DNA from 3 places in the Paenibacillus sp. FSL F4-0122 genome. Region 1 is predicted to be linked to each of the others. Evidence: riboswitches for the same ligand, from Rfam matches in the RefSeq annotation. Region 1 holds a riboswitch; each other region holds the start of a gene.

Evidence for each region. A riboswitch is a leader RNA that binds a small molecule or an ion and turns the genes downstream of it on or off. The one in region 1 is predicted to bind cyclic di-AMP.
Region 2: it holds a riboswitch for cyclic di-AMP, as region 1 does, so the genes downstream of both, MHH49_RS07240 (hypothetical protein) here and MHH49_RS09400 (C40 family peptidase) in region 1, are expected to answer to the same signal.
Region 3: it holds a riboswitch for cyclic di-AMP, as region 1 does, so the genes downstream of both, MHH49_RS30010 (KamA family radical SAM protein) here and MHH49_RS09400 (C40 family peptidase) in region 1, are expected to answer to the same signal.

What each region holds. Positions count from the first base shown of each region.
Region 1 is NZ_JBBODI010000001.1:2,217,657-2,220,766, forward strand. Features, by position in the region: gene MHH49_RS09395 (hypothetical protein) at 1-701, shown strand, start outside; cyclic di-AMP (ydaO/yuaA leader) riboswitch at 919-1,057, shown strand; gene MHH49_RS09400 (C40 family peptidase) at 1,115-1,543, shown strand; cyclic di-AMP (ydaO/yuaA leader) riboswitch at 1,906-2,048, shown strand; gene MHH49_RS09405 (C40 family peptidase) at 2,054-2,545, shown strand; gene MHH49_RS09410 (GNAT family N-acetyltransferase) at 2,734-3,110, shown strand, end outside.
Region 2 is NZ_JBBODI010000001.1:1,717,863-1,720,972, forward strand. Features, by position in the region: gene kdpA (potassium-transporting ATPase subunit KdpA) at 1-615, opposite strand, end outside; gene kdpF (K(+)-transporting ATPase subunit F) at 628-705, opposite strand; gene MHH49_RS07240 (hypothetical protein) at 832-1,248, opposite strand; cyclic di-AMP (ydaO/yuaA leader) riboswitch at 1,501-1,690, opposite strand; cyclic di-AMP (ydaO/yuaA leader) riboswitch at 2,110-2,274, shown strand; gene MHH49_RS07245 (hypothetical protein) at 2,343-2,897, shown strand; gene MHH49_RS07250 (hypothetical protein) at 2,912-3,110, shown strand, end outside.
Region 3 is NZ_JBBODI010000001.1:6,796,967-6,800,076, reverse strand. Features, by position in the region: gene MHH49_RS30015 (helix-turn-helix transcriptional regulator) at 1-157, opposite strand, end outside; gene MHH49_RS30010 (KamA family radical SAM protein) at 311-1,471, opposite strand; cyclic di-AMP (ydaO/yuaA leader) riboswitch at 1,604-1,747, opposite strand; gene MHH49_RS30005 (AraC family transcriptional regulator) at 1,803-3,110, opposite strand, start outside.

The DNA.
Region 1 (3,110 bases):
TTCTACTGCGCTATCCGGATAAAGACGCCGGAGGCAGCGGTATGGGCAGACTGTTGTATTATATCGAGGGACAGTTCAGCTTGAATACGGACCCTGCGATACGCACTTGGTTATGGATGCTTCTGGCGCTTGTTGTCTTGCGACTTCTGCTTTCCCCTTTCATAAGGGCAGGATTGCTGCATGAGCTCCACCAGGAGCGAAAGGGCGAGCGTGGACTGTTCTTTTTCCCTGGCATGAAGATCTATGGACTACCTGTCTTAGTCTTTAGCCTAATCGAATGGGTGCTGACCCTGCTGCCGCTTTACTGGCTTGCTCCAAAAATGTACGGGCTGTTCTTATCCTCTTTGTTTAACTACGCTTTGTTACTTCATTTAGTACCACACGTATTGGCATGGCTTATATATATTTTTATCGTGCGCCTGTTTCTTCTATATATGCAGTTTGGTTACACCGGCGGTACAGGAATGTTCTCCTCACTGATCATCTGCTTGCGGTCACTGATTCCTGCTATAGGTGTTTCCATTGTACTTGGGGCGGGAGGCCTGCTCTTACTGCTAGTGTGCGGACTGACGGGTCTGTTCTGTCCCGGCCTACCGGCACTTATAATACGGCAAATCTCACCACTACCTTCTACGCTCTTAAAAATGTGGGGAATCTCTGCACAATATCATCTATGGCGTAGCAAAGCATTTCCACAATAAATCAACCTTATTTGACATAATAAAAAGGTCCCAATTCCTGTATTCAGGAGCTGGGACTTTTTCTCATTACGGATAACTTAAGAGTATTTGCAAAATCGTAAAAGCTCTGTTACAATAAGTCCTGTGCTATTAGTAACAATTTTGTAATCAATTGAAACGATTCCTACATAACTAAATGTATTTATCGTAAGTGTAACTGTCGAAACGTCATTCTCTGGTGCTTAACACGCCTAATTCCTTTGCACCGGGAAGTGGGGGAACCATATTTTGGGTGAATTGATCTCGCTTTACAGGGATCATAGGGAATCTTCTACCGAACCCTTAAGCTAACCTCGCAGGCCTTGGAAGGAGTACATCTTTTGAAAAGACATAATTTAAGAAAAAAATGCGTCGCTGCGGCGCTAGGACTTGTAATGGCGTTATCTATTGGTGGAGGAAGCGCCTTTGCCGACTCTAAAATGGACTCTGTAATCTCAAAAACTATTGGAGTTGCCTATAAAACCGGAGGTACAAGCACTGCCGGATTTGATTGCTCTGGATTTACAAAGTATGTATTCAAGAATGTGGGGCTTACTTTACCTCGTACATCAAAAGCTCAATATAGCGTTGGAACTGCTGTATCCAAAAGCAATCTGCGTTCTGGTGATCTAGTGTTCTTTAACACACTTGGCAATGGAGTATCCCATGTCGGCATTTATGTTGGAAACGGAAAATTCGCACAATCGTCCTCTTCGCGTGGAGTGACCATCACTTCACTCAGTCAGGCCTACTGGGCCAATCGTTATGTTGGCGCTAAAAGAGTAATGAGTACTTCAGCTTATCAAGCTGTAGCCTTCGATTGAAACCTTCCTCACAACTATAACCTCACAATTACAACTATATGAACCTGAATCTGATTATGCCCGTAATCAAATTCGGGTTTTTCTTTATTCCATAATATATTTTTACACTATTAGAGCCCAATTGAAACACGTTTATTTGATAAAAATTGCAATTATATTAAAAATTAGGTCATTATTAACGCTTACATATGCCTTTCTACCGTAAAAATGCCAATTTTTCTGCATTAATATGTTAAAAACGATTGCCAAGCGGCTTTCTGTTTGTTACAATTAGCGCAGTGAGATTTTAGTAACATTTTTGTAATCATTAAGTTGTTATTTACAAAGGTTTTGTCATGTATTGATTACAAGCTAATCCTAATCAACAGTATGAGCCGAGTTTCCTAACTATTAGGAAAACGGGGGAACCAACTTTGGGTGAATTGACCTCCATTATATAGAGGGGTCATAGGGGACCTTCAACCGAACCCTTAAGCTAACCTCGTAGGCATTTGGAAGGGGTATACACTTTTGAAGAAGAAGTTAGCAGCAGCAGTACTAAGCTTTTCCATCATCCTCACCATCGGAGCAGGAAGCGCTTTCGCAGATTCCAAAATGGATAAAGTGATTGACAAGGCCATCGGTACTAAATACGTATCCGGCGGTATATCCACTAACGGATTTGATTGCTCCGGATTTACAATGTATGTGTTTGATAAGATTGGCATTAACCTTCCACACCAATCAGGTTCCCAATATCAAATGGGCACAGCAATCTCCCGTGATGATATAAGAGCCGGAGATCTTGTATTCTTCAATACAAGTGGCAAAGGTGTCTCCCATGTCGGCATTTATGTCGGTGAAGGTAAATTCGCACACGCTTCTACCTCACGCGGTGTTACGATTAGCTCTCTGAGTGATAGCTACTACGTGAAACGCTACGTTGGTGCCAAGCGCATTATGAGCACAGACGCTTACCAATCGGTTGCTGCTGAATCGGAAGACAATGATGATGTGCAATAAATAACGTACATAGGCTCTTTTCCAAGGTACTCTTGGAGGAGAGCTTGTTTTTTTGTCTTATTACTTATTTACCCCTCTCATAATTTGTAAAACATTCCCCTCATATAAAGTTTCTGAGTCGAACCTCCCCCATTTTGTATATAATTAGTAATATAGCAATGTCCTCGTGAAAGGAGATCGTTGACCTTATGATAAATCCCTCGGTAACTTTTCATGTTGTTCCTATGGAGGCAATTCACGGAGAAGCTATTTGTAAGTGGAGCTATACGCCCCCATATAATATTTATGGCTGGATGCCGTGGGAGCAGATGCAGGCTCTTGGCATCGAGTTTGGTGATCCGCAGCTCCGGGAGGAACAATATATCTCCATATTAAATGAAAATGAGGTTTTGTGCGGATTCGCACAGTTGTTCCCGATGGAAGGAGTCGTCCGTTTAGGAGTTGGGATGCGCCCCGATCTATGCGGCCATGGTTTAGGCAAACTATTCGTAGATGCCATCGTCCAGACAGCCTTGAATCGTTATCCTGATCGTGAGATAGATCTGGAAGTCCTGACCTGGAACCA
Region 2 (3,110 bases), 500 kb from region 1:
TGTAGTGACCTCAAGCGATGGCTTGAGCGTTTGTGGCACATGCAATCCTACCAGCACCAATGAAACTAGCAGAGCTAATGGAATGAATACACGAATATGTGCTTTTACGAAGTCCTCAAAAAAATTCCCGACTGATTTCTGTCCTGTAATCCCTCTGACAAAAGCAACCGCAACAGAAAATCCGCTCGCTGCAGACGTGAACATCATCATCGTGATGACTGCCATTTGTGAAAAATACGATAGTCCCGTCTCCCCGCTATAATGCTGCAGGTTCGTATTGGTCATAAAGCTGATCACCGTATTAAATGAAAGCGTCTGTTCCATATCGGCAATTCCATTCGGGTTCAGCGGCAATCCCCGCTGTAATCTTAGAAAAATATAACTGAAAGCAACCAGTACGATATTAGTTAAAACAAAGCTGAGTGCATACTTCTTCCAGGACATTCCGTCCCGTTTTTTCAGGCCGATCAGCTTATAAATACCTTTCTCTGTGCCTGCAAACCAGCGATCCGTACGATTCGGTTCGTTAGAAAATACATGATATAAATACGTCCCCATCGGCTTGACCAACAAGATGAGAATTACAATTACGACGACTATTTGCAAAATGCCCATGAATGCCCCTCCTTAAAATTTCTCAGGATGAATCAACGCGTAAACCAGATATATAAACAACAGTAGGGTAACAGCGATTACTAGAATCACAGCTTATCCCTCCCCGTATCCTCAACTACACCTGCGCACCAGCGCATAAAGCCATAAAATAACCCGTAAATTACAGCTAACGAAGCCACCATATACAGATCCATCATATCTTCCGCACTCCTTCCATTATCCTTGATGAGGTGATCTATCGATTAGAAAATCAGCATCACCACTATGGGAATAGATTACATAGCTCGCACCAAGTCTTTTATAGACCAATCTAGGATTTATAGAACTTGTAATCACAAAAATTGGCTGTGTCGTCCAGGTACGGCACATCTGAATATAGCGGCAGCAAAGCGGAAAGCTGCTCTCAAACAGATATACCCTGCCTACCGGGAACGATGGGCGAAACCAAGTGCTCTGATGGCGGGTATCCACTAGAATAACCTGCTCGATTCCGAGCTCCTCTAGTAAAGCCTTCTCAGCCAGATTGTTGGTTAATCCCGCCATCTTAATACCCCTGAACTTCAGAAGTTTAATGAAATGTTCTCCCGCCTTTGTAGGCGCACATACAAGCACATATTCATTCTGATCCGTCATCTCTTTTTTCTCCTCCTGCTCATTTACAACAAGGAGGCAACGAAAATCTCCGAAAGGATGTTGACCTATCGTCATTTTCGGGCACAACCTAAAGCTCGGTTGTGTCACGTCATTAGACGCTGCCTTACAAATACCGCTAATGATGAATTTAGCGACCTCTTGGGGGAGGCCTCCATAAATGCTTTGCTTCTAAGAGCACAGCAAAAAGCCACAAAGGATCTCCTCTGTGGCTCGCTAGCGGTCACATTGCACTCATCCTCTCTCCATACGCTTACGAGGTTAGCTGTCGGATTCGGGCGGTGAGAGTCGCCCTACCTGTATAGATGCGAACTCACTCGCACCCTCTACAGGATTCACCCCATAATCAGCTTCCGACTCTCACATCGGCTGCCGATTGTTGGTTCCCCCGCTTTCCTTATCGGAAATTAAGCGGATCAAATATTCGATTGTCGTTGAAACAGGAGTAATCATACTCTTATGCACGAAGACTTGTAAAACCTGAATGATGCCAAAATAATGCAAATTAAAAACTATTTTCCCATTAGATAGCGCTTACTTGATATCTAATCTCTCTATATCTCTTGTTTACTCGAGTTTCGAGCGTTTAATCGCTATCTATAACCCATGTGATTTTATTCACCTTTTTAGGGTGAAAATACTGCAAATTCCCTTTATAGGTTGAAACGCAAGAAGCAGAGGTTGAGCGAGAAAGAGGCGCGATAACACGCCATAAATACCTATTTACCTCGTTTTTCAGTCGTAGTCGGCAGGATATGGTTAAAATCGCTCTAAAAGAACATTTTCCGTTTTTTACAGAAAATCTTGAAAAGAGTATGATTCGGGTTGAATCTAATTCATGAAAAACAATCAACGCTGAGTTCCTGCATTCGCAGGGAACGGGGGAACCATCAGGCCACCTGGCCTACTTGGGGTGAATCCAAAGGAGACTGCGTAAGTCTCAATAGGTAGGGCGACTCTCACCGTCCGAATCCGACAGCTAACCTCGTAAGCGTAAAGAGAGAGACCCTTGATCCGCCACGCTTTGGCCCAGGTATATCTGCCTGTAATCCAAAACCGCAGCAGAGGTCCTCCTCTTGCTGCGGTTTTTGCGTTACCTGAGCCTATTAGGTGATAGCACGCTGGATGGGGTGAATGTTTTGAAGCACTATTATTTAGGGATACATCAAGGGCTGCTTGAGCCGATAAGTCTAAATTACGTTTGTTTCGGGGCCTTGTGGTTCGAAGAAAATAATCACAGGTACATTGTAGGTTATGCATTTGGCCAGAACCAGATCCAAGCCCTTCGCCAATTCAGTACACCTTCTTCTTGTAAAGACTGTTTAGACTCTAAGATTGTATATGAAATATATAAAAAAATTCGAGAACAACAACAGCAGCAGGATTGGTCATCGCATCAAAAACTCCCGTGGTTTACAGCCTTCAAGGAGCCTTGGAAAGATGTAAGCGCCGGTTGGTATGTCTTGAGATCCCGCAGCACCTTTCCCTTACATCTATCTGTTATACGGAAAGAGAAGTTCCGACTATGGCTAGAGCATACCGCAGTCTGTGAGAATAAAATGGAAATGCTCGCTTGTGTAGAAAAGGCTAGTGTCACTCATCATGTAGACTTAAAGCTTTTGGAAATCTAAGGAGGAACCCTACTATGGACCAGCGCAGACTATCCCGCATTGAAGTATTTGTATTGGATGAACCCGAGCCTATTCACTATGGAATGGAAGGGGCTGAAGGCTGCCGTTATGGTATTCTGAAGCTCACCTGTAAGGGAGGTTGCAGTTGGGGGGCTTGTCTAATCTCTGCCAACACCAAAAATTTCGATCTCATTAAATGGAGTTCTTTTTTAC
Region 3 (3,110 bases), 4.6 Mb from region 1:
GATACGTTACGACCGGGATGCCAGCGGCACAAATCACATCGATATCCCTATAGATTGTTCGCTGGGAAACCTGAAACTCTTCAGCCAGCTTGGAGGCAGATAAAACTTCGTGGTTCAATAGCTTGTAGATCATAGAAATCAATCGTTCCAATTTCATGTGTGCATTCCCACCCATTAGTTCATTTCGTGTTACAGCGTGATTATATCATAGATTTTTTCGGGCTAATTTTGGGAGGGAGGAGTTTTGTTGTTGGTGATGAAGAAATATCCTATGACAGAGTCTGACAGAGCCGATTAATTTATTTACAGATTAAATCCGCAGGCTCTGATAAATGATTAACAGAAATAATAGCATCGTTTTTTTCACAGGTGGGGTCCAATATTGCTCATTCCCAGGCAGGTCATCGAACCATTCGGCGTCCTTTGGACAATCTAGAATCATGAATTTTCCGTATTCCTGATCTCTGGATTGATGGTATTTGAGATAGGCTTTCCCGTTATCAATGGCGAGAATTTCTATTTTTCCTGAGGTGTGGCTCATGGATAAGCGTACTCTTTTGCCAAGTCCTGAGGTTCTAGCTTTGGCTTCTTCTACAATTTGATAGACTTGCTCGAGCGGTAATACGAAATCCCGGTTTCCGGCAACGGGCCGGTTCACAAAGAAGTAGTAGGGTGTAACGCCAGCCCATGAAAGTCGGTCCAGTAGTTCCCCTAAAATAATGGGATCATCGTTGATGCCTTTGAGGATGGGAGTCTGATTTACGACAATTGCCCCTGCGTTGTGGAGAGCTTTAAATGCTTTTTTGGCTTCAGGTGTGATTTCACGAGGATGATTGATGTGCGCCATAACATAGATTCGTTTGTCTTCGGTAGAGTAAGTACGAATCAGCTCCAGCAGCTCTTCGTCTTCAGAGATCCGCATCGGATTAAATACGGGAATTTTGGAACCTAGTCTAATGATCTTAACATGCTCAATGCTTCTTAGATTTTCAATAATGGATCTTAGCTTCGGTGTGGAGAGAATTAAACTATCCCCACCCGTAAGAAGTACGTTGTTAATCTCCGGATTCTTTGCGATATACTCCAAGCCCGGAGAGACATCAGCCATCGCCTCTTTCACGTCATTTCGGAACAGACGCTTACGGAAACAGTAGCGGCAATAAGCCCCGCAGACCTCGGATACAATCAGTAGTGCAGTGGTTCTATACTTGTACTGACAACCAGGTACCACATAATTCGTGTCCTCATCGGAGGCGTCCCAGCGCCCATACTCCAGCAGTTCACCTTCGTTAGGAATAACCAGCTTACGGATGGGATCATCTGGATCATCCCAGTTAATCAAAGACAGATAGTAGTCATTTACACGAAAAACAAATTTGTCTGTAATTTCTTTCAGATTCTCTTTTTCCAGCTCAGACAACATAGCTATTTTGTTAATATCCGTGAAGTACTTTACCTTTTGCACGTACATCTCTCCTTTGTCTCGTAGTGTGAGAAATGAGGGAGCCTTAGTGTCAAAGGCCAATCTACTGCCAGCAGGGTCCAAAAAAAGCACAAAAAGAGACCCTTAGCAAGGGTCTCTGGTTATGTAAATAACATGAAAAGCAGACCCATCCACTGCTGACGAGGTTAGCTGACGGACTCGGGTAAGATGGTACCCTACATTCTAATGCTCAATGATTCGCCCCAATAAACTGGTTCCCCCGCTTTTCAACTGTAAAAGTTGGAAATTAAGCGTAGATAAAGTATACCCTATCAAGTTTTGATAAGTCAAAAGAGAATCCTAGATTCACCTTCAATTGCTAGCTACTTCCGCCGAGTAGTTTAGGCAACAGCGTTAGCAGCTTCTCCCGGGTTAACGCATCACTAGAGTTCCATTTGCTTCCGTCGAGCAGATAAACATGTCCCTGACGTACTGCCGGAAGAGTGTTCCAAAGTGAACTGTCTAGTAATCGTTCCATCGCAGCTCGCGAGTCTTTGCGTTCCGGAATGAACATGAAGATATGATCTCCGGCGTAGGCAGGCAGTCGTGTTGGATCAACTTCGGCGAACCCTAACTCTTCGTCCAATATGGCTTGGATCTCTTCGGTCGGTTGTAAACCACATGGGGCATAAAGCGCAGTGGAGAATCCGGACATTCCCATAGCATATAGATGATCTCCATGATCATAGACCAAAGCAGAGGCGGTTTCTCCAACTTGGAGAGTTGTCGAGTAAAGCTGCTGCCACATGGCAGCGTTTTTGATTGTGAATGACTCCAGCCATGCTTCGGCTTCGCGCTGTTTACCTAGCCAACTGCCTAATGTCCGCATTCGGTTGTCGAGAGGCGCAAATGAATCAAAGGTGAGTGTCGGAGCGATACCAGAAACTGCTCTGTAGGCTCTTTCATCACTATTTGCCAAAATGATCAAATCTGGGTTTAGGGAAGCGGTCAACTGCGGGTCCAGTGGAAACCCGACGTTGGCGAGCTTCTTAAGCCGATGTTTATAGACGCTGTTCCGGGCGAATGCTTCATCTCCACCGATAGGCTTTACACCTAACGCGAGAAGGTCGCCAAGTGTCTCGCCATGATAGACAATACGTTTCGCTCGTTCAGGAATTTCCACCTCATGACCCGTCCAATCCTTGACGGTAAGCTTACGACCTTGCTGATGTGCATATTGTCCGGGTGTAACTCCGGTTTTTTGCCGAAAGCGGCGGCTGAAATAGTATTCATCCGAGAAGCCGACCAGTCTGGCGATTTCCCGCAGTGGTTCAGTCGATTCCTGCAGGAATCGTTTGGAATGATTAATACGCAGATCCGTCAGGTATTCAAGCGGCTTTTTACCCGTAAGCTGCTGAAAGATCGGTGTATATTGCCAGATTGATATTCCCGCCAGTTCAGCTAACTGCTTCACGGTGATACTCTCTGTATAATGCTCCTGAATGAATGTTATGGTCTTTTCTACGGATTCCGTAGGACTTGGCAGGTGTTTGGAAGGGTAATTATGCTCAAAAAGTAACAGCAGCAATTCTTGGAATTTTAATTGTCGCTTGAATTGTTGTACATCATCGGTGTTATTCCTGTTCATGAGCAGGTCTTCGACTAGTCGGATTACCTTGGTGAACGG